One region of the Pseudoxanthomonas sp. LH2527 genome, then DNA from elsewhere that is predicted to be linked to it. Evidence: predicted binding sites of a transcription regulator. Region 1 holds the regulator's gene; the other holds the start of a gene.
The links. The regulator FliA, encoded in region 1, starts transcription of late flagellar genes. The targets are predictions, from matches to a motif close to TAAAGTTTNNCNNNCNNNGGCCGATAA.
Positions count from the first base shown of each region.

Region 2: MMG85_RS06735 (GGDEF domain-containing protein) is a predicted target of FliA. The motif match lies at 5,396-5,422, and genes of this name have one in related genera.

Region 1 is NZ_JAKZBW010000011.1:2,278-17,929, reverse strand. It holds gene MMG85_RS08075 (protein phosphatase CheZ) at 31-648, opposite strand; gene cheY (chemotaxis response regulator CheY) at 648-1,028, opposite strand; gene MMG85_RS08065 (RNA polymerase sigma factor FliA) at 1,251-2,003, opposite strand; partial or broken gene MMG85_RS08060 (MinD/ParA family protein) at 2,000-2,812, opposite strand; gene flhF (flagellar biosynthesis protein FlhF) at 2,868-4,550, opposite strand; gene flhA (flagellar biosynthesis protein FlhA) at 4,725-6,806, opposite strand; gene flhB (flagellar biosynthesis protein FlhB) at 6,803-7,933, opposite strand; gene MMG85_RS08040 (hypothetical protein) at 8,046-8,426, shown strand; gene MMG85_RS08035 (TolC family protein) at 8,489-9,778, shown strand; gene MMG85_RS08030 (efflux RND transporter periplasmic adaptor subunit) at 9,775-11,049, shown strand; gene MMG85_RS08025 (CusA/CzcA family heavy metal efflux RND transporter) at 11,075-14,230, shown strand; gene MMG85_RS08020 (GGDEF domain-containing protein) at 15,053-15,652, opposite strand, start outside.
Region 2 is NZ_JAKZBW010000008.1:94,297-109,948, reverse strand. It holds gene MMG85_RS06760 (hypothetical protein) at 1-200, shown strand, start outside; gene MMG85_RS06755 (DNA-3-methyladenine glycosylase I) at 341-883, opposite strand; gene MMG85_RS06750 (YqgE/AlgH family protein) at 984-1,550, shown strand; gene ruvX (Holliday junction resolvase RuvX) at 1,627-2,076, shown strand; gene MMG85_RS06740 (aspartate carbamoyltransferase catalytic subunit) at 2,096-3,040, shown strand; gene MMG85_RS06735 (GGDEF domain-containing protein) at 3,780-5,339, opposite strand; gene MMG85_RS06730 (hypothetical protein) at 5,488-5,766, opposite strand; gene MMG85_RS06725 (prolyl oligopeptidase family serine peptidase) at 5,769-6,527, opposite strand; gene MMG85_RS06720 (DNA ligase) at 6,647-7,498, opposite strand; gene MMG85_RS06715 (DUF1294 domain-containing protein) at 7,666-8,280, opposite strand; gene mgtE (magnesium transporter) at 8,294-9,655, opposite strand; gene ptsP (phosphoenolpyruvate--protein phosphotransferase) at 9,882-11,603, opposite strand; gene MMG85_RS06700 (HPr family phosphocarrier protein) at 11,605-11,874, opposite strand; gene MMG85_RS06695 (PTS fructose IIA subunit family protein) at 11,867-12,259, opposite strand; gene rapZ (RNase adapter RapZ) at 12,423-13,343, opposite strand; gene hprK (HPr(Ser) kinase/phosphatase) at 13,340-14,290, opposite strand; gene raiA (ribosome-associated translation inhibitor RaiA) at 14,510-14,830, opposite strand; gene MMG85_RS06675 (RNA polymerase factor sigma-54) at 15,090-15,652, opposite strand, start outside.

The DNA of each region.
Region 1 (15,652 bases):
CTCCGGTTCCGCAGCGCGTGTCCCCCGGGGCTACAACCCCAGGCCGGACAGCAGGTCGTCGGCGTCGTCCTGCGAAAACGCGTTGCGGTCAAGACCAGCAACGGCCGGACCGGCGAGTTCTGAACCCTTGTCGCGGTTTTTTTCCGGCGGCGGCAGGCCGAGCGCGCCGAAGCCCTCGTGCACGCGGCGCACGATGCCCGCCACGCGGCGGATGATCTGGCCGGTGAGGTCCTGGTAACTCTGCGCCAGCGCCATCTCGGACAGGCCCTTGCCGATGCTGTCCACCAGCGCGGCCTGCGCCGGTGACAGCTCGGTGGCTTTCAGTTCGGTGGCGTAGCCGCGGCACTGTTCGGCCAGGTCCAGCGTCTTGTGGCTGGCCTGTTCGGTCATTTCGACCACATGGTCCAGGCGTGAGCAGGCGTCGTCGAGTTCGTCCGGACCGGTCGGCGGCAGCTCGCCCAGCGTCTGCGCGAGTTCGCGCGCCAGCCGTCCCAGGCCCTGCATCATCGGCTGCGTGCGCCAGGCGGCGATGGCATCCAGCTCGCGACGCCAGCCGGCTTCGTCGCCCTGTTCCAGGGCGTCGAGGGCGTGCTGCAGTTTCTCCACCAGCGCGGCGCGGGCAGCGGTGGCGTCGACGACGGCGTTCATCAGGCGGCCGCTCCCAGGCGTTCGAAGATCTTGCCCAGCTTTTCTTCCAGCGTTTGCGCGGTGAACGGTTTGATGATGTAGCCGTTCACGCCGTTCTGCGCCGCCTCGATGATCTGCTCGCGCTTGGCCTCGGCGGTCACCATCAACACCGGCAGGGTCTTGTAGCGGTCGTCGGCACGGATCGCCTTCAGCAGCTCGATGCCGGTCATGCCGGGCATGTTCCAGTCGGTGACCACGAAGTCGAAACCACCCTGGCCCAGCGCTGTCAACGCGCTGTTGCCGTCCTCGGCCTCGGCGGTGTTCGTGTAGCCCAGGTCGTTGAGCAGGTTCTTGATGATGCGGCGCATGGTGGAGAAGTCGTCCACGATGAGGATGCGCATGTTCTTGTTGGTCACGGGTGCTCCGGTATTGCGTGGACGGCGAGTCTGGAAGGGGTATCGGCCGGGGCCGGGAAAGGTTTAGGGGTAGCGGGGAATCGGGAATAGGGAATGGGGAATGGGGAGCGGTTTTGTTGCGTCCGAAGGAACGCGGACCTGCGGACAACGCAGAGCGCCACTCTCCATTCCCTATTCCCTATTCCCTATTCCCGATTCCCCGTCCTTTCACTCATCGTCTCCCAGCCCCGCATCGGCCTTCTCGAACACCTGCAGGCGGCCGCGCAGGCGCACCATCGCCTGGCCGTGGATCTGGCAGACGCGCGACTCGCTCACGCCGAGCACGGCGCCGATTTCCTTCAGGTTGAGCTCCTGCTCGTAGTACATCGACAGCACCAGCTGCTCGCGTTCGGGCAGCTGGCCGATGCACTTGACCAGTTGCTGGCGGAACTCGCTGCGTTCCAGGTTCTGCTGCGGCGAGGGACCGCCGGTACGCGAGGTGTTCGGCTCGCCGTGGTCGTCGATGTGCGACTCCAGGCTCAGCACCTGGCCGCGCGCGGCGTCTTCCATCAGGCGCAGGTATTCGGGCAGCGGCATCTCCATCGCGCTCGCGACTTCGGTGGCGATGGCGGCGCGGCCGGTGCGCTGTTCGATCTCGCGCACGGTGGCGGCGGCCTGGCGCGCGCGGCGGTGCACCGAGCGCGGGACCCAGTCGCCACGGCGAATCTCGTCGATCATCGAGCCGCGGATGCGGATGGAGGCGTAGGTCTCGAACGAGGCGCCCTGTTCGGCGTCGTAGCTGCGCGAGGCTTCCAGCAGGCCGATCATGCCGGCCTGGATCAGGTCGTCGATCTCCACGCTGGCCGGCAGTCGCGCCGCCAGGTGATGGGCGATGCGGCGGACCAGGTCGGCGTGCTGGGTGACGAAGTCGTTGGCGGCGCTTCGCTGCACCGCGCGGTATTGGGCGGCGGCGGTGTTCATGCGGCCACCCCCCGCTGGATCAGGCGTTCGACGAAGAATTCCACGTTGCCGCGCGCGCCCACCGGCGGCTGCCAGCGTGCGGTGGTGCGTGCGATGTCGGTGATGGCGCGCGCCGAGGGGCTGCCCGGGTAGGCCTTCACCACCGCCTGCTGGCGCTGCACGGCGCGGCGCAGCCAGTCGTCCTGCGGCACGGCGCCCAGGTAGTGCAGGGCAACGTCGCCGAGGAAGCGTTCGCAGACGCGGGCGAGCTTCTCGTACAGCTTGCGGCCCTCGTTGGGGTCGCGGACCATGTTGGCGATGACGTGCACGCGGTCCAGGCCGCGCTCGCGCGCCAGCACCTTGATCAGCGCGTAGGCGTCGGTGATCGAGGCCGGTTCGTCGCAGACCACCACCACGGTGTCCTGCGCGGCCTGGCAGAAGGTCAGCACGCTGTCGGTGATGCCGGCGGCGGTGTCGACGATCATGAAGTCGAGGGCGCGCTGGAGTTCTGAGAACACGTTGACCAGGCCGACGTGTTCGGCCGGGGTCAGTTCGGCCATGTGGCGGAAACCCGACGACGCCGGCACTACCAGCACGCCCTCAGGACCTTCCAGCAGCACATCCTCCAGCCCGCAGCGGCCGGCCACCAGGTCGGCCAGGGTGAACTTCGGCGACAGGCCGAGCAGCACGTCCACGTTGGCCAGGCCCAGGTCGGCGTCCATCAGCAGGGTGCGCTTGCCCATCTCGGCGAGCGACACGGCCAGGTTGACCGAGACGTTGGTCTTGCCCACGCCGCCCTTGCCGCCGGTGACGGCGACGACGCGCACGGGATGGAACGCGCCGGGCAACGGCGGGGTGCTGCGGGGATTGGTCTGCAGCGGGTGGTCAGGCGACATGGGTGGCCTCGGTCGAGCAGGGTTCGTCGGCTTCGCGGCGCAGCTGGTCCAGCCGCAGCACGAGGTGGGCGCTGTTGGCGCGATGGAGGTCGTCGGGAACGCGCTGGCCGTCGGTCACCCAGGTCATCGGCAGCTGGTGGTCGACGACCACGCTCAGTGCGCTGCCCAGGCGGCCGGTCTCGTCCAGCTTGGTCAGCACCACGCCTTGCGGCTGCACGGTGCTGAAGCGGCGGACCACTTCGTCCAGGTCGGAGAAGTGCGAATTGGCCGGCAGGCAAAGCAGGGTCTTCACCTGGCCGGAGGCACGCAGCCAGTTGAGCTGGCCGACCAGGTTGCGGTCGCGCTGGCCCAGGCCGGCGGTGTCGATCAGCACGAGCTTGTAGTCGCGCAGGCGTTCCAGCACCAAGGCCAGGGCCTGCGCGCTGTCGGCCTCGTGCACGGCGATGCCGAGCTGGCGGCCATAGCCATGCAGCTGCTCGCGGCCGCCGACGCGCAGGGTGTCGGTGGTCACCAGCGCCACGTCGCGCGGGTTGTGGCGCTGGGCGAAGCAGGCGGCCAGCTTGGCGATGGTGGTGGTCTTGCCGGCGCCGGTGGGGCCGACCAAGGCGATCACGCCGCCGGTGTCCAGCAGGTCGGTGTCGAGCACCGGCAGCTTCTTCGACAGCAGGCCCAGCATCAGGCCGCGGCCGCGATGCGCTTCGGTATCGGCCGGAATCTGCAGGGCGATGTCGCGGGTGATGCCGGCGTCGAAGCCGTAGTCCTCCATCAGCTCCATCGCCTGCATGCGCACCGGCGAACCGCGCAGGCGTTCGTCGGTGAGGCGATGCATCTCGCGTTCGATCATCTCGCGCATCGCCGACAGTTCGCCGCGCATCTGCACGAGCTGCTCGTCGCTCTCGCGCGCCTGCGCGGCGTTGTCGGTGACCACGCTCAGCGTGGGCACGGTGACGGTGGTGGGCGCCGGCACCGGCGCGAGGGCCGGCGTGCGGGTGGCGTGCAGGGCCGCCACCGGCGCGGGTTCGGGTTCCGGCAGCGACACCGGCGGTGCGATCAAGGGCAGCAGCGCGTCCAGGTCCAGGGTGTCGTCGGCCTCGGCGCGCGGTACCACCGGGCGACGCGGGGCGATGGCCGGCGCGATGGCGACGGGCTCGTTGGCCGGCGCCGGCGGCAGGCACGACGCCAGCTTGGCGGCGAAGGATTCGGGTTCGATCAGCAGCGGCGCGATCTCGCGCACCACCGGTGCCGGCACGCGGTCGGCCGGGGCCACCGGCGCACGCGGCGCGGTGACCGGCGAAGGCGTGGCGACGGTGACCGCAGCGGCGGCGGCAGGCGCCGGCTTCGCGACCTCGGCGTGCGGGGCCGCAGGCGTCGCCGGCTGGCGACGGGCGAAGTAGCTGGCCGCGGCCTGCGCCGGCGACTGGGCGGGTGCATTCGCGGCGGCGGCCGGCGTGGCCGGGTCCAGCAGCGGATGCAGCGGCGCTGCGGGTGCAGCGGGACGCATCGCCTCCAGCGTGCGCTGCACCAGCGCCTCGTCGTAGTTGCTGGCGGCGACGATCTCGACACCGTCCTCGGTGACCCGATTGGACAGGATCACCGCATCCGGCCCGTGTTCCTGCCGGACCATCGCAAAGGCAGTGCGCATGTCGGCGGCGACGAAGCGTTTGATTTTCATGGGTGCAGGCCGGGAATGGGGAATAGGGAATGGGGAATCGAAAGGACTCGCTGATCGTTGCGAGGTCTCGCGCCCTGATTTGCCTTGTGTCTACATGTTCGCGTCATCACTGCTTTCTCCGGCCTGGAATCGCTTTTCACGATTCCCCATTCCCAAATCCCCATTCCCGCGCGATCAACTGATCGTCCCCACCAGCTTCAACCGCTTGTCTTCCGGCACCTCGCTGTAGGCCAGTACCGACAGCGAGGGGACGCTGTGGCGGACCAGGCGGGCGAGGGCGGCGCGGACCGTTCCCGGTACCAGCACCACCGCAGGCTCGCTGCGGGCTTCCTGCTTGGTCACCACGTCGGCGAGGCTCTGGTGCAGGCGTTCGGCCAGTCCCGGTTCCAGCGCCGCGCCGGTTCCCTGGGTGCTGTCCTGCAAGACGCGTTCCAGATTCGGCGCCAAGGTATAGACGGGCAGTTCCGGTGCCATGCCGGAGATTTCCTGCACGATGAAGCGGCCCAGCGATGTGCGCACGGCGGCGGTGAGGGCGGCCGGATCGGCGTTCTGCGGGGCGAACTCGACCAGCGCCTCGACGATGCGGCGCAGCTGGCGGATCGGCACGCGCTCGATCAGCAGGTTCTGCAGCACGCGCACCACGGTGGCCAGCGGCAGCGCCTTCGGGGTGAGGTCCTCGACCAGCTTCGGCGCACTGCGGGCCAGCTGCGACAGCAGCTGCTGCACTTCTTCGTGGCCAAGCAGTTCCGGCGCGTGTTCGCGCACCAGGTGCGAGAGGTGGGTGGCCATCACCGTGGCCGGATCGACCACGGTATAGCCCAGCGATTCGGCGGTGGCCTTCTGGTGCGACTGGATCCACACCGCGTCCAGGCCGAACGCCGGGTCCTTGCCGGGGATGCCGTCGATGGTGCCGAACGCGCCGCCCGGGTCGAGGGCCAGTTCGCGGTCCGGATGGATCTCCGCCGAGGCCACCGGCACGCCATGCACCAGCAGCCGGTAGCCGTTGGACGGCAGTTCCAGGTTGTCGCGGATGTGCACCGGCGGCACCAGGAAGCCCAGGTCCTGGGTCAGCTTGCGGCGCACGGCCTTGATCCGCGACATCAGCTCGCCGCCCTGGTTCTTGTCGACCAGCGGGATCAGCCGGTAGCCCACTTCCAGGCCCAGCGGATCGACCGGACGCAGCTCGTCCCAGGTCAGTTCGGCATTGCGGTCCGGGGCGCCCGGGCCGGGCAGGGCGGGCACGTCGCCGCCGGCCGCGTCCGGCCCTTCCTGGGTCCGCTTCCACATCTTCCAGGCCAGGTAGCCGATGCCGGCCGCCAGCGTCAAAAAGGCGACGTTGGGCATGCCGGGTACCAGACCGACCAGGCCCAGTACGCCGGCCGCCACCGCCAGCGCCTTGTGCTGGCCGAAGGCCTGGCCCATCACGGCCTGGCCCATGTCTTCCGAGCGCGAGGCGCGGGTCACCAGCATGGCCACGGCCGACGACACCAGCAGCGCGGGCAGCTGTGCCACCAGGCCGTCGCCGATCGACAGCAGGGTGTAGGTGGAAGCGGACTCGGCCGCCGGCATGCCGTGCTGGAACATGCCCACGGCGAAGCCGCCCACCAGGTTGATGAACAGGATCAGGATGCCGGCGATGGCGTCGCCGCGGATGAACTTGTTGGCGCCGTCCATCGAACCGTAGAAGTCGGCTTCCGCGCGCACTTCCTCGCGGCGGGCCTTGGCTTCCTCGCGGGTCAGCACGCCGGCGTTGAGGTCGGCGTCGATGGCCATCTGCTTGCCGGGCATCGCGTCCAGGATGAAGCGTGCCGAGACCTCGGCGATGCGGCCGGCGCCCTTGGTGATCACCACGAAGTTGATGATGGTGAGGATGGCGAACACCACGATGCCGACGGCGTAGTTGCCGCCCACCACGAACTCGCCGAACGCCGCGATGACCTTGCCGGCGGCGTCGTGGCCGTTCTGGCCGTTGAGCAGGATCACCCGCGTCGACGCCACGTTCAGCGCCAGCCGCAGCATGGTGGTCATCAGCAGGATGATCGGGAAGATGGTGAAGTCGAGCGGGCGCCTCACGTAGATCACCGCCAGCAGCACCACCAGCGAGATGGCGATGTTGAAGCTGAAGAGCGCGTCCAGCACCGGCGGCGCCAACGGCACCACGATCATGGCCAGCAGCGCCAGCACGACCAGCGGTGCGCCCAGGCCGTTCTTCAGCATCTCCATCCAGCGCAGCCCGCCGGCGGGCTGCGCGCTCATGCCTTGCCTCCGTGCTCATCGATGTCGACGGTCGGCTGGTCGGGCAGCGGGGCTTCGCCCACGCGCCAGGCACGCAGCTGGTAGACGTAGGAGAGGATCTGGGCGACGGCGGCGTACATTCTCACGGGGATTTCCCGGCCAAGCTGGCCTTCCCGATACAAGGCGCGTGCCAACGGCGGCGCGGAGACGATGGCGATGCGGTGGGCGTCGGCCAGTTCGCGGATGCGCAGGGCCATTTCGTCCACGCCCTTGGCGACCACGGTGGGCGCGCCCATCTGGCCGGCTTGGTACTTCAGCGCCACGGCGTAGTGGGTCGGGTTGACCACGATCACGTCGGCGGTCGGCACCTCTTCCATCATCCGGCGCTGCGACATCTGGTGCTGCAACTGGCGCATGCGGCCCTTCACCTCCGGGCTGCCCTCGCTTTCCTTCATCTCGTCGCGCAGCTCCTTGCGCGTCATCTTCAGCTTCCGCAGCCAGTTCCACTTCTGGTACGGCGCGTCGATGGCGGCCAGCAGGATCAACCCGCCGGTGGTGGCCAGCAGCAGGGTGCTGGTGAACGACAGGCCGCTGCGCACGGCCTGTTCCAGCGGCATGGTCAGCAGTTCGCGCAGGGGATCCAGGCCCAGCTTCAGGCAGATGGCCGCCGCGCCGCCGATCAGCGCCACACGCAGCAGCGACTTCAGCAGCTCGGCGATGCTTTCCGCGCCATACAGGCGCTTGAGGCCGGTGGCGGGGTTGAGGCGCTTGAAGTCGGGCATCAGCGACTTCTGCGAGAACTGCAGGCCGCTCATCAGCGCCGGCGCCGCCAGCCCGGCCAGCACGCAGATGCCGGCCACCGGCGCGACCGCGGCCAGCAGCTTGAGCAGCAACAGGCCGACATGGCCGAACAACTGGTCCGGCTGACGCATCAGCATGGGGTCGGGGGTCAGGGCGATCTTCATCCAGCCCAGCGCATTGCGCGCCAGGCCGGGGCCCATCGCGATGATCGCCAGCACGCCCGCGCCGAACACCGCCGCCGTCGCCAGCTCGCGCGAGCGCGGGATGTTGCCCTGCTCACGGGCCTCGCGAAGCCGTTTTTCGGTAGGAAGTTCAGTGCGTTCGCCGCTTTCGTCCTGCTCAGACATGGCGCATTTCCGACGGGGTCGGACGGTGCGCTGCAAGACCTGTTCCAGTCCGGGGACGGGAATCCCTCGTGGAATTGTCTAACGCCGGCATCGGCCGCTAGCATGCCCGCCGATGCTCCGTTTCCTGCGCCACCGCCGTTTCCTCCTGCTGCGCCTGCCGGCGCTGGCGGTACTGCTGCTGGCGGTGCTGGCCAATCCGGTGTTCGCCTCGTTGGGCGACCTGCACGAACTGGGCAACGGCGCCGAGCATCTGCACGTGGTCGGCGAACACGATGGCCAAGGCCCCCGCCACGATCACGACGATGCCGATCCGGGCGACCTGCTGCATGCCCTGATGCATGCCAGCCACTGCTGCGGCCACCTGACCGCCATCGTGCCGGCGCCGATGCGCGTGCCGGCCATGGTGCTGCCCGCCGCGGTGCCCGTGCTGGATGCGGTGCCCCTGGCGCAGGCACCACGCGCGTCGTTGCTGCGTCCCCCGATCGCCGCGTGATGCCCGTGCCGGGCTGACGTTCCGTCGCCCGCATTCCATCACCGACGTTCCGGAGACTTCCCATGTGGTTGCGACTGGCGGCATTGGCCGCCTTCGCGATCGCGCCGTGCGTGCACGCACAGGCGCCATCGCCTGCTGTTCCCCTTGAAATCCTGACCCTGGACGACGCCATCGCGCGCGTCGCCCGCGTCCATCCCGACCTGCGCCTGTTCGGCCCACGCACCCAGGCGCTGCTCGCCGAACGCGAGGCCGCGCTGCTGAGGCCTGCGCTGCGTGCCGGACTGGAGGTCGAGAATGTGCTCGGCACCGGCGATGCGAGCGGCTTCCGCCAAGCCGAAGCGACGTTGACGCTGGCCGGCGTGCTGGAGCGCGGCGGCAAGCTGGATGCGCGCCGGACGCTGGCACAGGCCCGTATCGATGCCCTGGCGATGCAGCGCGAGACGCAGCGCCTCGACCTGCTGGCCGATGTCGCCCGCCGCTACCTCGCCGTTGCCGGCGCACGTGCCCAGCAGGCCATCGCCGTGCAGGACATCGCGCAGCGTCGCCGCACGGTCGCGGCGGCGCGTCAGCGCCTTCAGGCCGGCGCGTCACCGGCGTCCGTCGTGCTGACCGCCGAGGCGGCGCTCGCGCGCGCCGACCTGGCGCTGGCACGTGCCGATCACCAGGCCGTCGCGGCGCGACAGCACCTCGCGGCGCTGTGGGGTGAACGCGCACCGCGGTTCGAGATCGCAGCCACCGATCCGCTGGCGCTCGCCGCCATCGCCGATGCCAACGAACTGGCCGAGCTGCTGGACGGCACGCCGGAACTGACGCAGTTCGCCGATGAGCATCGCGTGCGCGAGGCCCGCGTACGGCTTGCACGCACGGCGTCCACGCCGGACCTGGACTGGCAGGTCGGCGTGCGTCGCCTGCAGGACAGCGGTGATATCACGCTCGTCGGCAGCGTGTCGCTGGCGCTGGGCGGCGCACGTCGCGCCACGCCGGCGATCCGTGTCGCCGAAGCGGATCTGGCAGCGCTGGAAATGGAGCGCGAGTCGCGCGACATCGCGCTGTACGCCACGCTCACCGACGCCCATGGCCGCTACCGTTTGGCGCAACTCGACGTCCAGCGCACGCGCGACGACGTGCTGCCGCGCCTGCGGCGTGCGGAACAGGCCGCCGAGCGGGCGTATCGCGCCGGTGCCATCAGTTACCTCGAATGGGCGCAGCTGCAGTCGGAAACGACCGCGACACGCCGGCAGCAACTGGATGCGGCGCTGGAAGCCCAGCTCGCGCTGATCGAACTGCAGCGCCTTACCGGCCAAGCCCTGGTGGCCATGCCGATGAACCCGGAACAAGGAACAACCCCATGACATTGCGTCCCCTGATGAGCGCGCTGGCGCTTTCGCTGATGCTGGCCGCGTGTGGCGGCAAGGACGATCACGCCGACGACCACGGCAGCGAAGCCGGCCATGGCCACGATGAAGCGGGCGGCCACGGCGATGAGGAGGTCGCACGCGGCGAACACGGCGGCCGCCTGCTGGAACAGGCCGGCTATCGCGTCGAACTGGCGATCGCCGAATCGGGCACGCCACCGACCTACCAGGCGTGGCTGTACCGCGACGGCAAGCCGCTGCCGGCCACGGCGGGCAGCGTGGAGGTTCGTCTGGTCCGCCTGGGCCACGTGCGGGAGACGCACGTGCTGCATCCGCAGGCCGACGGCAGCCTGCTGGCGAAGAGCGTGGTGGGCGAACCGCACTCCTTCGATGTCGAAGTGCTGGCGAAGGTGGAAGGCAAGCCGCTGCGCTGGGCCTACGACAGCTACGAAGGCCGCACCACCATCGGCGCGAAGATCGCCGCGGATTCCGGCATCCGCGTTGCGCCGGTGCAGGCCGGCACGATCGCCGACGAGCACGAGGTGCAGGGCCTGCTGACGCCGGTGGAAGGCCGCGTTGCCAACGTCGCTGCGCGCTTTCCCGGTCCTGTCCGCCGGCTGTCCGTCAATGCCGGCGACCGCGTACGCGCCGGACAGACGCTGGCGACCATCGAAAGCAACCTCAGCCTGACCACGTATTCCGTCACCTCGCCGATCGGCGGCGTGGTGCTGGCGCGCAACGCCAGCGTCGGCAGCGTGGCGGGCGAGGGTGCCACGCTGTTCGAGATCGCCGACCTGTCCACGCTGTGGGTGGACCTGCACATCTTCGGCGCGGATGCCCAGCACATCGTGCCCGGTGTACCGGTCACGGTGACGCGCCTAAGCGATGGCGCCACCGCGCAGACCACGCTGGAGCGCGTGCTGCCCGGCACCGCCACCGCCAGCCAGAGCACGGTGGCGCGCGCGACGCTGCAGAACCGCGATGGCCTGTGGCGCCCCGGCTCCGCGGTGAAGGCGCGCATCACGGTGGAACAGCAGCCGGCGGCGATGGTCGTGCCGCTGGCCTCGCTGCAGACGTTCCGCGACTGGGACGTGGTATTCGTGCGCGTCGGCGACACCTACGAGATCCGGCCGGTCGAGCTGGGCCAGCGCGACGCGCAGCGCGTCGAAGTGCGCTCAGGATTGCAGGTGGGCGACCAGGTGGTAGTCGAACAGAGCTATCTGGTGAAGGCCGACATCGAGAAATCGGGGGCCTCGCATGACCACTGATCCCGGCATTCCCGCATCCGGCGGTGTGCTGGAGCGTGTCCTGCGCTTCGCCATCGGGCACCGTTGGCTGATGATGGCGTTGACGCTGGTCCTGGTGGCGGTGGGCGCATGGAGTTTCGGCAGGCTGCCGATCGACGTCACCCCCGACATCACCAACGTGCAGGTGCAGGTCAATACCGAGGCGCCCGGCTATTCCCCACTGGAGGCCGAACAACGCGTGACCTTCACCCTGGAAACCGCGCTCGCCGGTCTGCCGGGGCTGGACTACACGCGCTCGATCTCGCGCTACGGGTTGTCGCAGGTGACGGTGGTGTTCAAGGACGGCACCGACGTCTACTTCGCCCGCCAGCAGGTCGGCGAGCGCATCCAGCAGGTGAAATCGCAGCTGCCGGCCGGACTGGAGCCGGAGATGGGGCCCATCGCCACCGGCATGGGCGAGATCTTCATGTACACCCTCGAAGCGGAGGCGACGGCGCGCAAGGACGACGGTACGCCGTATACCGCCACCGACCTGCGCACGCTGCAGGACTGGGTGGTGCGTCCGCAACTGCGCAACGTGCCCGGCGTGACCGAGGTCAACACCATCGGCGGCTTCGCCCGGCAGATCCACATCACCCCCGACCCGGCGCGGCTGGTGGCGCTGGGCTTCACCCTGCACGACGTGGTGCAGGCGGTGGCGCGCAACAACCGCAACGTCGGCGCCGGCTACATCGAGCGCAATGGCCAGCAGTTCCTGGTGCGCGCACCGGGACAGGTGGCCGACCTCGACGGCATCCGCGACATCGTGCTGGACCGCCGCGACGGCGTACCGATCCGCGTGGGCGACGTGGCGCAGGTGGGCGAGGGGCCGGAGCTGCGCACCGGCGCGGCGACGCTGGACGGCAAGGAGGTCGTGCTGGGCACCACCTTCATGCTGATCGGCGCCAACAGCCGCGACGTGTCGCAGGCGGTGGCCGCACGCCTGACCGAGGCCAACCGCAGCCTGCCCGCCGGCGTGCGCGCGGAGCCGATGTACGACCGCACGGCGCTGGTCGACCGCACCATCCGCACCGTGGCCAAGAACCTGGTCGAAGGCGCGATCCTCGTCGTCGTCGTGCTGTTCCTGTTGCTGGGCAACGTGCGCGCGGCGCTGATCACCGCGGCGGTGATCCCGCTGTCGATGCTGTTCACCCTCACCGGCATGGTGCGCGGCGGCGTGTCGGGCAACCTGATGAGCCTGGGCGCGCTGGACTTCGGCCTGATCGTCGACGGTGCGGTGATCATCATCGAGAACTGCCTGCGCCGCTTCGGCGAACTGCAGCACCGGCTCGGACGCCTGCCGACCGAGGAGGAGCGGCTGGACGCCACGGCCTCGGCGACGGCCGAGGTCATCCGGCCCAGCCTGTTCGGCCTGGGCATCATCACCGCGGTGTACCTGCCGATCTTCGCGCTCACCGGCGTGGAGGGAAAGATGTTCCATCCGATGGCGATCACGGTGGTGCTGGCGCTCAGCGGCGCGATGGTGCTGTCGCTGACCTTCGTGCCGGCCGCGATCGCGCTGTTCCTGCGTGGCCGCGTACAGGAAAAGGAAACGCGCGTGATGGAATGGGCGCGCCGCGCGTATGCGCCGGCGCTGGCGTGGGCATTGCGCGCGCGCGCGGTGGTGGTGGGCGGTGCGTTCGCACTGGTGGTGCTGTGCGGCCTGCTGGCCACGCGGCTGGGCACGGAGTTCGTGCCCAGCCTGGACGAAGGCGATATCGCCATGCATGCCATGCGCATTCCCGGTACCAGCCTGGACCAGGCGGTGCGCATGCAGGCCACGCTGGAGGCGCGGATCACGCAGTTTCCCGAAGTGCACCGCGTGTTCGGCAAGCTCGGCACCGCGGAGGTGGCGACCGACCCCATGCCGCCGTCGGTCGCCGACACCTTCGTCATGCTGAAGCCGCGCGAGCAGTGGCCCGACCCGCGCAAGCCGAAGGCGACGCTGGTCGCCGAGATCGAACAGGCCGTGGCGCAGATTCCCGGCAACAACTACGAGTTCACCCAGCCCATCCAGATGCGGATGAACGAGCTGATCTCCGGCGTGCGTGCCGACGTGGCGATCAAACTCTACGGCGACGATCTGGATACGCTGGTGGAGGTCGGCGAACGCATCGAGGCGGTCGTGAACACCGTAGATGGTGCGGCCGACGTCCGCCTCGAACAGGCCACCGGCTTGCCGCTGCTGACCATCACGCCGGACCGCCAGGCGCTGATCCGCTACGGGCTGAATCCCGGCGACGTGCAGGACACCGTGGCGACCGCGGTCGGCGGCGAGGTGGCCGGCCAGCTGTTCGAGGGCGACCGCCGCTTCGACATCGTCGTGCGTTTGCCGGAAGCGATGCGGCAGGACCCCGCCGCGCTGCACGACCTGCCCATCCCGCTGGGCCGCGCCGGCAACGAGGACGAATCCATACGCTCGGCCAGTTGGGGTTCCGGCGCCCCGGGCACCGTGCCGTTGCGTGAAGTGGCGAAGATCGAGACCACCCTTGGACCCAACCAGATCAATCGCGAGAACGGCAAGCGCCGGGTAGTGGTGACGGCCAATGTACGCGGTCGCGACCTGGGCGGCTTCGTCGAGGAGCTGCGCGCACGCGTTGCGAAGGACGTGGCAATGCCGGCCGGTTACTGGATCGAATATGGCGGCACATTCGAGCAGTTGATCTCGGCCAGCCAGCGGCTCGCCGTGGTGGTGCCGGCGACGCTGCTGCTGATCTTCGCGCTGCTGTTCTGGGCCTTCGGTTCGGCCAGGGACGCCGCCATCGTGTTCACCGGCGTGCCGCTGGCGCTGACCGGTGGCGTGGTGGCGCTGGCGTTGCGCGGGATTCCGCTGTCCATCTCCGCGGGCGTGGGCTTCATCGCGCTGTCCGGCGTGGCGGTGCTCAATGGCCTGGTGATGATCGCCTTCATCCGCAAGCTGCGCGAGCAGGGGCTGGCGCTGGATCAGGCCGTCGTCGACGGCGCACTCGGTCGCCTGCGCCCGGTGCTGATGACCGCGCTGGTCGCCTCGCTCGGCTTCCTGCCGATGGCGTTCAACGTCGGCGCGGGATCGGAAGTGCAGCGGCCGCTGGCGACGGTGGTGATCGGCGGCATCGTGTCATCGACACTGCTGACGCTGCTGGTGCTGCCAGTGCTGTACCGGTGGTTGTGGCGCGGGAAGTGACGCACGCATGGAGCCGGATCGTCCATCCGGAGGATTCGCTGCCGTCATTCCAGCGAACGCTGGAATCCATTGCCTGTGAGCGCCGAGGTTCGTTGAGCAAGAGCAAGATGGGTCCTAGCGTGACCAGACGTGCGCTTGTTGAAAGCCGCTGGGACGACGGCGGAGATGCGTGCGCGGGAGGGCCTGGATTTCGTCATTCCAGCGAACGCTGGAATCCATTGTCCGTGAGTACCAAAGCTCCCGCAGCAAGAGCAAGATGGGTCCCAGCTTTCGCTGGGACGACGGCGAAGGGGAGGGTGCGGGAAGGCCAGGAACTCGTCATTCCAGCGAATGCTGGAATCCATTGCCCGTGAGTGTCGAGGCTCCAAGCAAAAGCAAGATGGGTCCCAGCGTGACCAGACGTGCGTCTGTTGAAAGCTGCTGGGACGACGGTGTGGGGACCGTCATCCCGGCGCAGGCCGGGACCCAGTGCCTTTCGCTTTCCACGCATGACAGCAACGCAAGTCGCTGGGTCCCGGCTTTCGCCGGGATGACGGAACTGCCTAACCGTCCGAGACGTCATCCCAGCGCACGCTGGGATCCATTTGGCCTTTGCGGCTGCAGTGTCCTGGATACACCGAGAAGCAAAAGCAAGATGGGTTCCAGCGTGACCAGACGTGCGTCTGTTGAAAGCCGCTGGGACGACGGTGTGGGGACCGTCATCCCGGCGCAGGCCGGGACCCAGTGCCTTTCGCTTTCCACGCATGACAGCAACGCAAGTCGCTGGGTCCCGGCTTTCGCCGGGATGACGGCGGTGGAGTTCTGCATGCAGCCTTGCTGCCGCTAGAACAGGTCGTCCGCGATCACGTAGCTGTCGCGGCCGGCCGACTTGGCGCGGTACAGCGCGGCGTCCGCGCGCGAGAACCAGTCGTGCCAGGTCTTTTCCTGTTCGCGCAGCAGCGCGGCGCCGAGCGAGATGGTGATGCGTCCGCCGGGGCCGCGAAGGCTGCCGCGTACGGCCTTGCGCAGGCGTTCGGCCGCGGCTTCCAGGTCGTCGGTGCTGTCGAGTTCGAGCAGGGTCACGAACTCCTCGCCGCCGAAACGGAATACCTGGTCGTTGCGGCGCATCTCGAAGCGCAGGATCGAGGCGAGGTCGGCGATGGCGGCGTCGCCGGCGGCATGGCCGTACTGGTCGTTGACGTCCTTGAAATGGTCCAGGTCCAGCACGACCAGTCCGAAACGGCGCTCGCCGCGCTGGAAGCGGCCGACGGCATCGGCGAGGGCGCGCTCCATGCTGCGGCGGTTCGGGACGCCGGTCAGTGCATCGACCGCCGCCAGCCGCTCCAGGTGCGCGCGGTCGTCCTGCGTGCGCGCGGCGAAGATCAGCGAGAACGCGGTGATCATGCCGGCACTGACGAAGACCGACGCCGCGTGCACCACATC
Region 2 (15,652 bases), on a different contig from region 1:
CCGTTCCCTGCGATGCCTGTGGTCGCCTTGTTTCCGTGCACAGATTGAGTGTGCTCGCTTTCTTCCCCACTTTCGCCAGCTTCATCGTTGTCCGCGATCTCTGGCCATCGCCTGTTTCCGTCGTGGTGCCTGCGGTGGCGCTTCTGTTGGCAGGCCTGGTACAGGTTTTCATGGTGCCGCTGGTACCTCGCGATGCCTGACGGTTCATTTGCGCCGATGTCGTCCCACGGCGAGCGCATGGAGCGAGATAGGTTGGGGTGAGCGTGCGAACCCCAACATCGGAATGCCGGAATCGATGCGATGGTGGGGTTCACCCCAACCCACGAACCGTGTCGCTGCATCAGCGCCCGGCGGTCATCCATGGCGGCCGCTGCTTCGCCGCACGTTTGAAGGCGGGACAGTCTTCGCGGTGGGCGCCGGGCAGGTAGCCCAGGCTCATCAGGAACTCGTTGGTGATCTCGCCGCCGGTGAAGCGGAAGGTCTTCTTGAACAGCTTGATCCACTCCGGCTTCGGCAAGGGGTGGTGGGCGTCCAGCCACGCGGCGAAGCTGCCGTGCGTGCCGCGGAGCTGCTGGATGACCTGGGCGTTGTGGATGGCGGCCTCGACCTTCAGGCGGTTGCGGATGATGCCGGGGTCGGCCAGCAGGCGGGCGCGATCCTGCTCGCCGTAGCGGGCCACCGCGTCGACGTCGAAGCCGCTGTAGGCGGCGCGGAAGCCCTCGCGCTTCCTCAGCATCGTCTCCCAGCTCAGGCCGGCCTGGTTGATCTCCAGCAGCAGGCGCTCGAACAGCACGGCTTCGTCCCGTTGCGGGAACCCGTACTCGCGGTCGTGGTAGGGGCCGTGCAGGGGGTGGCCGGGGGCGATGTCGCAGTAGCCGGACATGGGCGTGCGCCTGAAGAGGAATGGCGATTCTAGGGCCAGTTGCGGACAGGATCAGTCCGTGAAGGCGCGAGGCGCGCGGGGGCGGGCTAGAATGTCGGCCATGCAAGATGCCGCCACGCCCTTGGCCAACCAGCTGCTGATCGCCTTGCCGGCGCTGTCCGATCCCCATTTCGCGCGCGCCGTCACCCTGATCTGCCAGCACGACGACGAAGGCGCCATGGGCGTGGTCGTCAATCGTCCGTCCGAGTACACGCTGGGCGAGGTGCTGCGGCAGATGAACCTGGCCTCGCACGATCCGCGCCTGGACGAACAGATCGTACTGGCCGGTGGCCCGGTGCACCCCGAGCGCGGCTTCGTGCTGCACGACAGTGCGCGCGCGTGGGAATCCACGCTGGAAGTCGCCAGCGGCCTGTACCTGACCACCTCGCGCGACATCCTCGAAGCGATGGCCGAAGGCGAGGGCCCGGCGCACGCGGTGGTGGCGCTGGGCTGCGCGGGCTGGGGTGCCGGTCAACTCGAATACGAACTGGGCGAGAACAGCTGGCTGACCGTGCCCGCCGATGCCGACCTGCTTTTCGCCGTGCCGCTGGAACAGCGCTGGCAGACCGCAGGCCAACGGATCGGCGTGGACATGACGCGCCTGACGGACTACAGCGGCCACGCATGAACCCGCATCCGCCGACGTCGCGTTGCCGCACGCCGCTGCAGGATGGCGCAGACCGCATCGAACGGAGGCACTGGGCATGAAGCTGGACGGCACCGTACTGGGATTCGACGTGGGCGCCCGCCGCATCGGCGTGGCCGTGGGCAGCGCGTTCGGCACCGGCGCACGCGCGCTGGCGGTGATCGACGTGCACGGCCACGGCCCGGACTGGCAGGCGATCGACAAGCTGCACGCGGAGTGGAAGCCGGATGGCCTGGTGGTCGGCGACCCGATGACGCTGGACGGCGGCGACCAGCCGATCCGCAAGCGTGCCCACGCCTTCGCCCGCGAGCTGCGCACGCGCTACCAGTTGCCGGTGGTGCTGGTGGACGAACGCACCAGCTCCGTCGAGGCGTCGCAACGCTTCGCGCTGGACCGCGCCGAAGGTCGCAAGCGCCGGCGCGATGCCGCCGCGCTCGACGCCGTCGCCGCCGCCGTCATCATCGAACGCTGGCTGGCCGCGCCGCACGACGCGACCCTGCTGACCTGACCCTTCCCGACCGCACTCCATGACCCCACAACTCGATTCCGACGGACGCCTGCGCCACCTGCTCACCCTCGACGGCCTGCCGCGCGACACCCTGTGCCGGCTGATCGACCGCGCCGGCCAGATCCGCGATGCCGCGCTCGGCCGCACTCCGCGCCGGCAGGTGCTCGACGGCACCACCGTCTGCACGCTGTTCTTCGAGCCGTCCACCCGCACCCGCAGCTCGTTCCACATCGCCGCGCAGCGCCTTGGCGCGGACGTTCTGAACTTCGATGCCTCCACCTCCTCCACCCGCAAGGGCGAGACCGCGCGCGACACGCTGCGCAACCTGGAAGCGATGGGCGTGCGTGGCTTCATCGTCCGCCACGCCGACGATGGCGCGGTCGCCGCGCTGGCCGCCGAGGCCGGCGAGGGCACGGCGCTGGTCAATGCCGGCGACGGCCGCAGCGCGCACCCCACCCAGGGCCTGCTGGACGTGCTGACGATCCGCCAGGCCAAGGGCGCGGACTTCTCGCGCCTGAAGGTACTGATGGTCGGCGACGTGAAGCATTCGCGTGTGGCACGCTCGGACCTGCACGCGCTGCGCACGCTGGGCGCCGGCGAGATCCGCGTGTGCGGCCCGCAGTCGCTGCTGCCGGACGACGGCACGCTGGCCGGATGCGTGCAGGGTCAGGACTTCGACGCCATGCTCCAGGGCGTGGACGTGGTGATGATGCTGCGCCTGCAGCGCGAACGGATGGAAGAGGGGTTGGTGTCGTCGCTGGAGGACTACCACCGCGACTACGGCCTGACCACGACGCGGTTGGCGCGCGCCGCGAAGGACGCGGTGGTGCTGCACCCTGGCCCGATCAACCGCGGCGTCGAGATCACCGACGAGGTGGCCGACGGCCCGCAGTCGCTGGTGCTGCGCCAGGTCAGCAACGGCGTCGCCATCCGCATGGCGGTGCTGGAGATGCTGCTGGGGTGAGATGGCGGCGCTACGTCGCGTAGACGATGTCTGCGACATGCGACGAGTATCCCGATGCCGTCATCCCGGCGCAGATCGGGACCTGGTGCCTGTCGTTCGCCAGTCAGGTCGCGCGTCCTGGTGGTTCAGTGCCGTGGATAAAGTCGCTGGGTCCCGGCCTGCGCCGGGATGACGGATTGTGGGATCGCGAGGCCATATACGCCATCACTGGGTGCTTGAGTGATCAGCCATTCGGCTGCTGAAAGCCGCTGGTATGACGGGTGAGATATGGCAGGCAAGAGATATCAACGCCGCGTCAAACGCATGCGCTGTATTCGATTGTCAGCGACCGCGTGGTTACTGCCGAACTGCTTGGCCTGACACGTAACGCGCTCTGTCGTTGTGCGAATAGCTTCAAGACCGTCATCCCGGCGAAGGCCGGGACCCAGTGCCTTTCGTTCTCCGGTCAGGCCGCTCGTCCTGGTGCTTTGTTGCCATGGATAAAGTCGCTGGGTCCCGGCCTGCGCCGGGATGACGGGTTGTGGGATCGCGAGGCCATGGACGCTATCGCTGGGTGCTGGAGTATTCGGTCATTCGGCCGCTGAAAACCGCCGGGACGACGGGTGTGAGGTCGCGGGGTAAACGCAGTCGACATCGCGTTGAGCGTACTTGCGACGCATGCGCGGATGCTGCGGGGATGACGGGTCATGTCGTTGCGGCGCGAGTCAGATCGACGCCGCGTCACCGCCGATCCGGGGGATCATTCCGGCGCCGCGACCACGCGGTTCTTGCCGGCCTGCTTGGCCTGGTACATGGCGCGGTCGGCGCGTGCGAGCAGTTCGTCCTGTGATTCGCCGGGTTGCCAGCGCGCCACGCCGGCGCTGAAGGTCACCAGGATGCCGCGGCCTTCGTAGACCAGCGGTTTGTGCGCGAGGCGGTCGCGCAGGCGCTCCAGCGTGCCCATCGCTTCCAGGAAGCTGGTCTCCGGCAGCAGCAGCACGAATTCCTCGCCGCCGAAGCGGGCGACCGCATCGGTGGCGCGCAGGGTGTTGCGGGCCAGCGCCACGACATGGCACAGCGCGGCGTCGCCGCCGAGGTGGCCGTGGGCGGCGTTGATGTGGCGGAAATCGTCGAGGTCCAGCAGCGCCAAGGTCAGCGTCTGGCCGCTGCGCAGCGCGCGCACCGATTCGCGCTTGAACAGCTCGTCGAAGCCGCGCCGGTTGAGGGCTTCGGTCAGCTGGTCCACGCGCACCAGTTCGGAGACGGACTGCAGTTCCTGTTCCAGGTTCATCACGCGCCGCTCGGCTTCTTCCACCTCGCGTCGCGCTTCCAGCAGGCTGTCGCGCGCGCGCGCGGCCTGCGCCTGCACCGTCGCGGTGTCCGCCAGGATGTCCTCCATGCGCTTGCCCAGCTCGGCGATGCTGCGGCTCTCGCGCACGGCCTGGGCGTGGAAGCTGATGCGGTCGTGGTATTCGCCGGTGCTGCTGGCCATGCCGTCCAGCCGCTCGACGAAGGTCACCATCATCTCCTTCATCGAGGCCTTCGACTCGGCAAGGCCCTGTTTCAGCAGGCCCTGCTTGTAGATCACCTCGCGCAGACCGGCGCGGGTCTGTTCCAGCGCGGTGCGGTCGAGCGGTCCGGCGAGCAACTGGCGTACCGCGCCGATCTGGTCCTGCAGCCAGCTGCCGTCCTCGATCAGTTCGCCGACGTTTTCCAGCAGCAGGTCGAACAGGCTGCGCATCAGTTCCTGCGCATCGTTCACTTCGTGCGTGCGCAGGCCGACCTGCTGGCAGAGTTCCTTCAGGTCGTTGCCGAGTTCGGCCAGCGGCTGCGCGGGCTGCCACTGGCGCACGCGGTCGGCCAGGGCGTTCGCCTGCGGCAGCAGCGTGGTGTCGTCGCGCAGCAGGTGTTCCATGCCGCCAACCAGCAGGTGGTGCAGCAGGTCGCGCATCTGCTCCGCTTCGCCCGACAGCGGCTCGTCCTGGATCGTGCGGATGTATTTGTCGACGAGCTGGCGCAGCGCGCGGCCATAGCGCGGCCAGTCGTTGTCGGCGTGCGCGGACTGCAGGCGCTCGCCCATGCCATGCAGTTCGCCCGGCAGGCCGGCGACGCCGTCGGCGAAGGCCGACAGCAGGGCACCCGGTTCCTCCGCATGCGCGAACAGCGCCTGCAGCTGGGCAGCGCTGATCGCCGGGCCCCGGGCGGTGGTCTTCGTGGTGGCGAGTTCGCGCGAGGCCGGTGCAGCGGCTTCGCGGCGACGCGACCACAACCGGCGGAAGCCGCCAGAGATACCGGAGTTGTCGTCGGCCGCGTCAGCCATTCAAATCGCTCGCACGGCCATGGGCGGATGCCCGTCGGCCACCAGGGGATGCCGGGTTATCGGCCGTTACGGGCGGGGGTTGAGGCGGGTGTGTCCGCCGGTGGCGTCGGGACGGCCGAAGCGTGACCCAGGGCGTGCCGGCGCAGGCTCAGTCGCCGTGCCGGGGGAAGCGGGCCTGGGCTTCCTCGATGATGGCCAGTTGGCTCGCGGCCTCCGCGTTGCCGGCAGCCGCGGCCGCGCGGACCTGGTCCAGCGTCGGGTGCGAGACGATCAGCAGCAGGTTGCCGCACTGCGGGCAGGCGTAGTCGGTGACGGCGTCATGCAGTTCCATCGCCATGGCACGGCTGTCGCCCTGCCAGCCGCAGGGGCAGGCCAGCGGCTGGTCGCGCCAGCCGGCGGTGAAGTAGTCGGGGATCAGGTCGGCCACGCTCAGCGCCCGCGACGCTGCGCGAACAGCCAGTCCCACATCGGCGCGTGGGCGTAGGTGGCGTCCCAGCTGTTGTGGTTGGCGTCGGGGAATTCGGTGTAGCGGGCGTCACGCGCACCGGCGGCCTTCAGCGCGGCGTCCATGCGGCGCGACTGCGATGGCGGCACCACGTCGTCCTTGCCGCCGTGGAAGATCCACACCGGCACGTCCTTCAGGCGCTGCGCGGCGGCGGCGAACGGGTCCGCCGTACCCGCGACGCTGTGCACGTTCATGCTGGCCCGGTCGCGTCCCCAGTCCACGGTAATGCCGCCACAGACCGGCACCAGCGCGGCGAAGCGCGTGGGCTGCTGCAGCGCCAGTTCCCAGGTGCCGTAGCCGCCCATCGACATGCCGGTCAGCGAGACGCGGTCGGGATCGCCGTTGAACTCGCGTAGCGCGGCGTCCAGTGCGGCGAAGGCGATGGGGCCGGCGCCCTGGGTCCATTCCGTATCGTCCGGCGCCTGCGGGAACACCACCAGGGCGGGGAAGGTGTCCGCATGCTGCCGCAGGTATGGCCCCAGGCCGGCCATGGTCTGCTTCACGCCATCGCGGCCGCGCTCGCCGGAGCCGTTGAGGAACAGCACCACCGGCGGCTGGCCGCTGCGGAAGCGCGCGGCGGGCACGAAGACCTGGTAGCGGTAGGTCTGTCCGTCGACTGCGACCTCGCGCGTGACGAATTCGCCGGTGGGATTCATCGGTGCGGTCGTGGTGCAGGCGGTCATCAGGATCAGCAGCAGGCCCAGGCAGGCGGTGGCGAGAAAGCGCATGGCAGTCGGCATTCGGGGATAACGGATGCCAGCATAACCCGAGGGTGCCACGATGCCGGTCGGCGGCGATCCTGTCATCGCGTGCGATCGGGCGGCGTCACCTCTTCGCGAACCCGCACGAAGCGCGCGAAGCGGGGCAGTCCGGTCGAGGTGAGTCCGCTGTAGCGATACGTCACCCACGCACCCAACGGCGGTGGCGCGGCCCGCTGCGCGTCGGTGAAGCCGCTCCCCAGGCGGAAGCTGCGTCCCTCCGGTGTACGCACCTGCACGGCGCCCATCATGCCTTCGTACTTGCCCTTGCCGGGCAGGTGCGCGACCACCTGCGCTTCGGCATCCTGATGGGTCTTGTACTTGAGCAGGTGGTCGCTGCGTCCGGGCCGGTAGCGCGCGTCGCGCCGGTGCAGCATCAGGCCTTCGCCGCCGGTGGCCACTACGCGGGCCAGTTCTGCATCCAGGTCTGCCGGAGTGGCGAAGCGCTGCTGGGGGATCATCGCCAGATGCACGTTGCCGGCGGCCGAGACCAGCGCGCGCAGGCGCGCGACGCGCTGGTCGAAGGGTCCCGGATGTGCGGGCAGGTCGAAGGCCATGAAGCGCACGCTTCGCCAGGATTGAGGGTCGGTGTTGATGCGCCGGACGAGGGCACTGACTTCATCGAAGCGGCCGCGCGCGATCCAGACTTCGCCGTCCATGGGGTCGGTCGGCCAGTCGCGCGTGAACGTGGTCGGTGCCGCGATGCGCGCGCCGCCGCGCGTCCACAGCGCCCGGCCATCCCAACGCGCCCGCACGCCATCCAGCTTCTCGCTCACAAGGAAGGACGACACCGCGACGCCCTCGCGGTAAGACGTGGCCAGCATCGGCTCGGGTGGCGGCGTCGCCGGGGCGGGCCACGTCAGCAGGCAGAGCAGGGCGGTGAGAAGCAGGCGCATGGCGATGAACCGGACCGGGGAAGCGCCAGCCTCGCGCGCGGACACGATCGTAGGGATCGGGACATGCCGCGGCGACCTGTAGGAAAGCGGCGCGTGCGGGCGAACGTCGGTCCGGCAGGCTCAGTCTCGTTGCGCCGGCCACGCCGGCCATGTCCCTCGCATCGGCGTCACGCCCGTCCCCACAACCACGCAGCGACGGCGATGACGTGCAGCACCCCCATGGCCCGGAACACCACGCGGTAAGCGCGTTTGCTCGACTTGTGCCGCAGCACCCGCTGGGCGATCCACGCACCCGGCCAGCCACCGGCGAGTTCCAGCACGTGCAGCGTCGATTCGGGCGTGCGCCAGCGGCCGGTCTGCGCGGCATGCTTGTCCAGCGCGTAGGCGACGAAGGTGATCGCCGACAGCGCCAGCGGCACGAACATCGCTTCCAACGGAAGCCGTCCCGCGCCGATGGCCCATGCGACGAGCAGGGCATAGGCCACGATGGCGAGCGCGCCGGGCAGGGCGGAGCCGGGTCGCCGTGCCGCAGCCCGCGACGGCGCCGCCAGTTTGGCCTGCCGTGCCGCAGGCACTGTCCTGCGGACCGTCCGGGCACGCCACTTGCCGTCGGCCTCGCGTTGCGCGGTGAACCTGATCATTTCGCCCACCTCGGGCCGACGCCCGTCGAGCCGGTAGTCACGGACGTGGAAGAACACGCGTGCCGGCTCGCCGTCGAGCGGTGCGATGAAGCCGAAGCCGCGCTCGTCGTTCCATTCGCTGACCTTGCCTAGCCGTTCCATCGATGCGGACGCCTCAGTGCAGCAGGATGACCGTGGCCAAGCCCAGGAAGCAGAAGAAGCCCATCACGTCAGTCACCGCAGTGACCACGACGGTGCCGGCGACGGCGGGATCGATGTTCATGCGCTTGAGCAGCAGCGGCAGCAGCACGCCGGCGGTGGCGGCGGCGCAGAAATTGATGATCAGCGCCAGCGCGATGACCAGCGACAGCATCGGACTGTGGAACCACAGCAGCGCGATCAGGCCGACGATGCCGCCGATCAGAACGCCGTTGATCAGCGCCACGCGGATCTCCTTCCACAACAGGATGCGCGCATTGCTGGAGCCGACCTGGCCCAGCGCCAGGCCGCGCACCATCAGCGTGAGCACCTGCACGGCGGCGTTGCCGCCGATGCCGGCGACGATCGGCATCAGCACCGCCAGCGCGACGATCTTCTCCAGCGTGGCGTCGAACTGCTTGATCACCGTCGCGGCCATGAAGGCGGTGAACAGGTTGATGCCCAGCCACACCACGCGACCGCGCACGGCACGCTTGACCGGCGAGAACAGGTCCTCGTCTTCGTCCAGACCGGCGGCGCCCAGCGCCTGGTGTTCGGCCTGCTCGCGGATGATGTCGACCACGTCGTCGATGGTGATGCGGCCGAGCAGGATGTTGTTGTCGTCCACCACGGGCGCGGACACCCAGTCGTGGTCGGAGAACTGGCGCGCGACTTCCTGCGCGCTCTCGCCCACGTCGATGGCCGGCTGCTCGTCGTCGATCAGCCGGTTGATCGGGGTGGTGTCCTCGTGCGTCACCAGCGCGGCCAGCGGCACGCGGCCGAGATACTGGTGGCGGCGGCTGACCACGTAGAGGTGGTCGGTGTGGTCGGGCAGTTCGCCGCGCAGGCGCAGGTAGCGCAGCACCACGTCGACGTTGACGTCGGCGCGCACGGTGACCACGTCCGGGTTCATCAGGCGGCCGGCGGTGTCCTCCGCGTACGACAGCACCTGCTCCAGGCGCTCGCGGTTCTCGCGGTCCATCGACTTGAGTACTTCGTCGATGACGGTGTCGGGCAGGTCCTCGACCAGGTCGGCGAGGTCGTCGATGTCGAGGTCTTCGACGGCGGCGACGATCTCGTCGGTGTCCATGTCCGCCAGCAGGCTTTCGCGCACCTCGTCGCCGACATGCACCAGCACTTCGCCGTCGTCCTCGGGATCGACCAGGCCCCACACGACTTCGCGCTTGCCCGGCGGCAGCGACTCCAGCAGGTTGCCGATCTCCGCCGGCGACAAGGTGTTGACCAGCCGGCGCACGGGCCCCAGCCGACCGCTGTCGAGCGCGTCGGAGAGCAGGCGCAGCTGGCGTGCGGTCTTGTCGTGGCGGATGGTCTCGACCATTCGGTACTCCGGAATGGGGCCGATCCGTCAGGCGGATGCGACCGGGGCATCAGGCGTTCATTGCGCCATTATCGCCCGGGCTGCGATTTATGGACACCCTGGGGCAGGGGTGTCGGGTGTGGTGTGGGATGTGGGTGGCGGGGTGGCAGTTGTGGGAGCGACGTCAGTCGCGATGAAGCTTTCCCGATGCCCTATCGCGACTTGCGTCGCTTCCACAGGAGCCATCTCAGAGGCCACTGGCCGCCTTCAACCAGCGCTCGATGCCGGCACGGTCGCGTGCCTGCAACAGCTTCTCGGTGCGTGCCTGCAGGTCGGTGAGGTCGACATCGCGGATCGCGCGGCGCACTTCCAGCAGCGTGGCCGGATGCAGGCTGAACTCGCGCAGGCCCAGCGCCAGCAGCATCGGCGCGAGCATGGCATCGCCGGCGATCTCGCCGCACATCGCCACCGGGACATCGTGTTCGGCGCCGGTGCGGATCACGTGCCGCAGCAGCCGCAGCACGCCCGGGTGCAACGGCGAATACAGTTCGCCCAGCGCCTCGTTGTTGCGGTCCGCAGCCAGCAGGTACTGCACCAGATCGTTGGTGCCGATCGAGACGAAGTCGACCACGTCGGCGAAGGCGTGCAGCGCGATGGCCGCGGCGGGCACTTCGATCATCGCGCCCAGTGCCAGCTGGACCGCGACCTCGTGGCCCTGCTTGCGCAGCTGCAGGGCCGCGCGCTGCAAGCGGCGACGCACTTCCAGCATTTCCTCGCGGCCGCTGACCATCGGCACCAGCACGCGGATCGGGCCGTAGCTGGATGCGCGCAGGATGGCGCGCAACTGCGTGTCGAACACGCCGGCATGCGCCAGCGACAGGCGCACGCCGCGCAGGCCCAGCGCCGGGTTCTCTTCGTTGTGGACCACAAGGCCGGCACGGTCGGCCTTGTCGGCGCCCAGGTCGAGGGTGCGGATGGTCACCGGTCGTCCGCCCATGCCGAGCACCAGGTCGCGGTAGACCTGGAACTGCTCCTCCTCGCTGGGCAGCTCGCGCCGTTGCAGGAACAGGAACTCGGTGCGGTACAGGCCCACGCCGGTGGCGCCGAGCGTGTGCGCCTTCGCCACGTCTTCGAGCGATTCCGCGTTCGCCCACAGGGCGATGTCGACGCCGTCGCGCGTGCGGCTGGGCTTGGAGCGCAGGCGCCCGAGCTCGCGCGCCTCGCGCGCGGCATCGCGCAGTCGCTCACGGTAGCGGCGCAGGTCGTCCGGATCGGGATTGACCACCACTTCGCCGGTGGCGCCGTCGACCAGCAGTACGTCGCCGTCGTTGATCTTCTGCAGCGCCTGCGCATTGCCCACCACCAGCGGCAGGTGCAGGCTGCGCGCGAGGATCGCGCTGTGCGACAGCGTGCTGCCGGCGGCGGTGACCACACCCAGCACACCCTGCTGCTGCAGTTCCGCCAGTTCCGATGGCGCCACGTTGTCGCTGACCAGGATCTCGCCGGCCACGCCCGGCGCATCGGGTGCGCGCTGTTGCAGGTGCGCGTGGATGCGGCCGATCACATGGTCCAGGTCGTCCATGCGGCTCTTGAGGTAGGCGTCGTCCATGCCGTCGAAGACGGCCGCCAGGCGGTCGCGCTGCAGGCGCAGCGCGTAGTCGGCCGCATAGCGGCCGGTGCGGATCAGTTCGTCCAGGCCGTGCAGCAGCTCGGGGTCGTCGAGCAGCAGCGCGTGCAGGTCGAGGAACTCGCCGACTTCCTTCGCCAGCGCGCCGTGCAGGCGCGTGCGCAGGCTGTGCATCTCGCGGCGGGTGGCGTCGACCGCCTCGTGCAGGCGGGCGACCTCGTCGTCGATCTGGTCGGCGCGGATGAGCTGCTCGGCGACATCCAGCACATGCGGCAGCCGGACCCGGGCGCGTCCGAGCGCGCTGCCGCGCGAAGCCCCATGGCCCGGCAGCAGCGCCCGCATGTCAGGATTCCTCGTCGAATCGTCGCTCGAACAGCGACACGACGTCCTGCATGGCGGCGGCTTCGTCCTCGCCGTCGATGCGGACCGTCACCGGGGTGCCCTGGCCGGCGGCCAGCAGCATGACGCCCATGATGCTCTTGGCGTTCACCTCGCGGCCCTTGGCCGCCAGCGTGGCGTTGCAGCGGAAGCCGGACAGCGTCTGCACCAGCTTGGCGGTGGCCCGCGCATGCAGTCCGAGGCGGTTGGAAATGATGAGTTCGCGTTCAAGCATCGTCGTGGATGACTCCATTGCGTGCGCCCGCCGCCGCCGTGGCAGGCAGGTCGTCCAGTCCCTGTTCCGGATAATTCATCACCCTCAGCAGCATGGGCAGGCTGAGCGCCGAGACGCGCCGCACCGGCGTGCCCAGGCGCGCCAGCTTGCCGGCCAGGTTGCTGGGGCTGGCGCCATACAGATCCGTCAGCACCAGCACCCCGTCGCCGCCATCGACGCGCCGCAACGCCGCAGATGCCTGCGGCAGCAGGGCATCGAGGTCGGCGTCGAACGGCACCTCGAAGGCTTCCGCCTTCAGGGGCAGTTGTCGCAGCAGCGCCGTGGCAACCGCCAGGATCGCCGCGCCCACGCCAGGATGAGTCACAAGAAGAATGCCACAGGCCATGCAGGAACGTTAACAGACGGGCATGACGGGCAGGAAGCGGCGCGGATGGAACGGTAAGGGTTTCCGGGTGACGGCGCGCCCGTAGAGCGGAGCGTGCTCCGCTGCTTGTGCCCGAGGCGTTGGAAAGTGTGAGTCGGGCAAGCCCGGCGCTGCGAACCCGGGGTCAGTCCAGTTCGCGGTGGAAGGTGGCGACTTCTTCCCAGCCCTGCTCGCGGGCATGCCGCGCCAGGGTCTCGGCCAGGTAGACCGAGCGGTGCTTGCCGCCGGTGCAGCCGAACGCGATGGTCACGTAGCTGCGGGTCTCGCCGCGCAGGCGCGGCAGCCAGGTGTCGAGGAAGCCGCTGACCTGGCCGACGTACTCGGCCACTTCCGGTTGGGTGTCGAGGAAGGCCCGCACCTTGGGGTCGCGGCCGGCGTAGGGGCGCAGTTCCGGATTCCAGTGCGGGTTGGGCAGCACGCGGGCGTCGAACACGAAGTCCGCGTCCGCCGGCACGCCGCGCTTGTAGGCGAAGGACTCGAACAGCAGCGACAGCTGGGTGCCCTTGTTGAGGGCGAACTCGGCGATGATCCGGCGGCGCAGCTGGTGGACGTTGAGCTGGCTGGTGTCGATGACGACATCGGCTTCGTCGCGCAGCGGCTGGATGATCGTGCGCTCCTGGCGGATCGCTTCCTGCAGCGACAGGCCGCCATGCCCCAGCGGGTGGCGGCGGCGGGTGTCGGAGTAGCGCCGCAGCAGCACCTCGTCGTCGGCATCGAAGAACACCACCCGGCCGGACAGGCCCAGTTGCGCCAGCGCCGCGCGCCATTGCGCCAGCTTGGACAGGTCGCTGCGGCGGCTGCGCACGTCGATGCCCACCGCGATCTTCGGCGGCAGTTCGTCCTCGCGCACCAGGCTGCGCACGAACGAGGGCAGCAGGTCCACCGGCAGGTTGTCGACGCAGTAGTAATCCAGGTCCTCGAAGGTCTTCAGCGCCACCGACTTGCCGGAGCCGGACAGGCCGCTGACGATCACCACCGTGGGAGGCGGCGGAGTGGCGACGGACTCGTCGCGCGGGTCCGCGGGGGTCGGGTCGCCCTGGGTCATGGCGTGCTGCGCTCGAGCAGGTTGCTGTGCCGGGCGATGAACATCGCCGCCGGATCGATACCCTTGGTGCGCAGGATGTGCAGCCGCGTGGCGGCCTCGGTCAGCACGGCCAGGTTGCGGCCGGGCATGACGGGCAGGGTGATCAGCGGCACGTCCAGGTCCAGCACGTGGCGGGTGCCGGAATCGCCGGTCAGCCGCTCGTAACCGTGCGGGTTGGGTTCGGTCATCGGCCGGGTCAGGTGCACGATCAGGCGCAGGTACTTGTTCTTCTTCACCGCCGTGTCGCCGAACATCTCGCGCACGTTGAGCACGCCCAGGCCGCGCACCTCCAGCAGGTCCTGCAACAGTTCCGGGCAGGTGCCGTCCAGGACATCGGGCGCGATCTGGGTGAACTCGGGCGCGTCGTCGGCCACCAGCCGGTGGCCGCGGCTCAGCAGTTCCAGCGCCAGCTCGCTCTTGCCGGAGCCGGCCTCACCGGTGATCAGCACGCCGATCGAATAGATCTCCATGAACACGCCATGCAGCGTCACCCGCGGCGCCAGCGTGCGCGCCAGGTGATAGGAGAGGTGGTTGAGCAGTTCGTGGCCGCGCTTGGGCGAGGCCCACAGGGGCGTGTCGTTCTCGTTCGCCGCCTCGCGCAGGTCCTCGGGGCAGGACTGGCTCTTGCTGATCACCAGCGCCAGCGGCTTGGCCTGCACGATCTTCTCGATGGTTTCCCAGCGCTGGCGCGAGTCGAGCGAATCCAGCCAGGTCAGTTCCTCGGTGCCGAGGATCTGCACCTTGTTGGGATAGACGGCGTTGAGGTAACCGGCCAGCGATGGCCGCCGCGACACGGTGTCGCCGGATTCCAGCACGCGCTTCTCGCCCTTCTGCCCCGCCAGCCAGCGCAGGGCCAGCTTGTCCTTCTGCTGATCGAACAGTTCACGGGCGGTGATGCTGGTATTCATCATGCGGAGACAGCCGGCGGGGAGGGAATGCCGCGTCGGGCGGTGCGCGATGGCCACGAGCCGGCATCGGCATCGTCCGCCAGGGGCGCGACGAGTCCAGTGTAATCGGCATGTCGGGAGCGCGCGACCGCAGGGTGCGGTCGTCGCGGGATGGCAGGCGTTGGTGAAGATGCGACGGGTCGCTCCGCAACGCGGAGCGACTCCGTGCAGGGTGGTGCGTCAGCCGATCAGTTCGCCACGCATGCTGTGGCGCTGCACGTCGGTGCGCTTTTCCTTGTGCTTGACCAGCAGGCGGTCGAGCTTGTCGGCCAGGATGTCGATGGCGGCATACATGTCCTGCGCACCGGCATCGGCGTGCAGCCTGCGGCCGGCGACATTGACCGTGGCTTCGGCCAGGTAATCGGGTTTACGGGTTCCCAGTTGCGTACGGACTTCGCAGGGTTGCTCGAAGTGGCGTTCCAACCGCCTCAGTTTGGTTTCGACGTATTCGCGCAAGGCGGGAGTGACTTCGATTTCATGGCCGTAAGTCTCGATACGCATTAGTGCCTCCTTCGGGTCGGTAGAGCCGCGCGCGGGGCGCGGTGGGCGTGTCATGGAATGACCACGCGGTAGCGTCTGGGTTCCGTCGATCTCCTGTGCCGGTGGCGATGGCAGGGGGTGCCTGCAAGACAAAGATGGACCCCTCCGCGGCAACTATCAACTGTCGCGGCGGTCTTTTTTTCGTGACCCGGGGAGGTGTTAGGAAAACGTTTCGTGCGGGCGGAACACGATCACGATTCCGGGGCGGAACGGGCGCGGTTCAGGCGATGCGCACGCGTTCGTGCGAGGACAGGATGTTCAGGGCTTCGCGGTACTTGGCCACGGTGCGGCGCGCGACCGGAATGCCCGAGGCCTTCAGCAGGTCCGCCAGCTTGGCGTCGGACAGCGGCTTGCGCGGATTCTCGGCATCGACCAGCCGTCGGATCATCGCCTGGATGGCCGTGCTGGACGCTTCGCCGCCGCCGTCGGTGTCGATGCCGGAGGCGAAGAACGCCCGCATCGGCAGGGTGCCGCGCGGCGTGCGCACGTACTTGCGGGCGATCGCACGCGACACGGTGGATTCGTGCAGGCCGACCTCTTCGGCGACATCGCGCAAGGTCAGCGGGCGCAGTGCCTGCTCACCGAATTCGAGGAAGCCGGCCTGCTGGTGCAGCAGGCAGCGCATCACCTTCAGCAGGGTGTCGCCGCGGGCTTCGACGCTCTTGAGCAGCCAGCGCGCTTCCTGCAGTTGCGCCTTGAGGTAGCCGGCATCGCTGTCGCCGCACTGCCGGATCATCTGTTCGTAACCGCGGTGGATGCTGATGCGCGGCAGGGTGTTGCCGG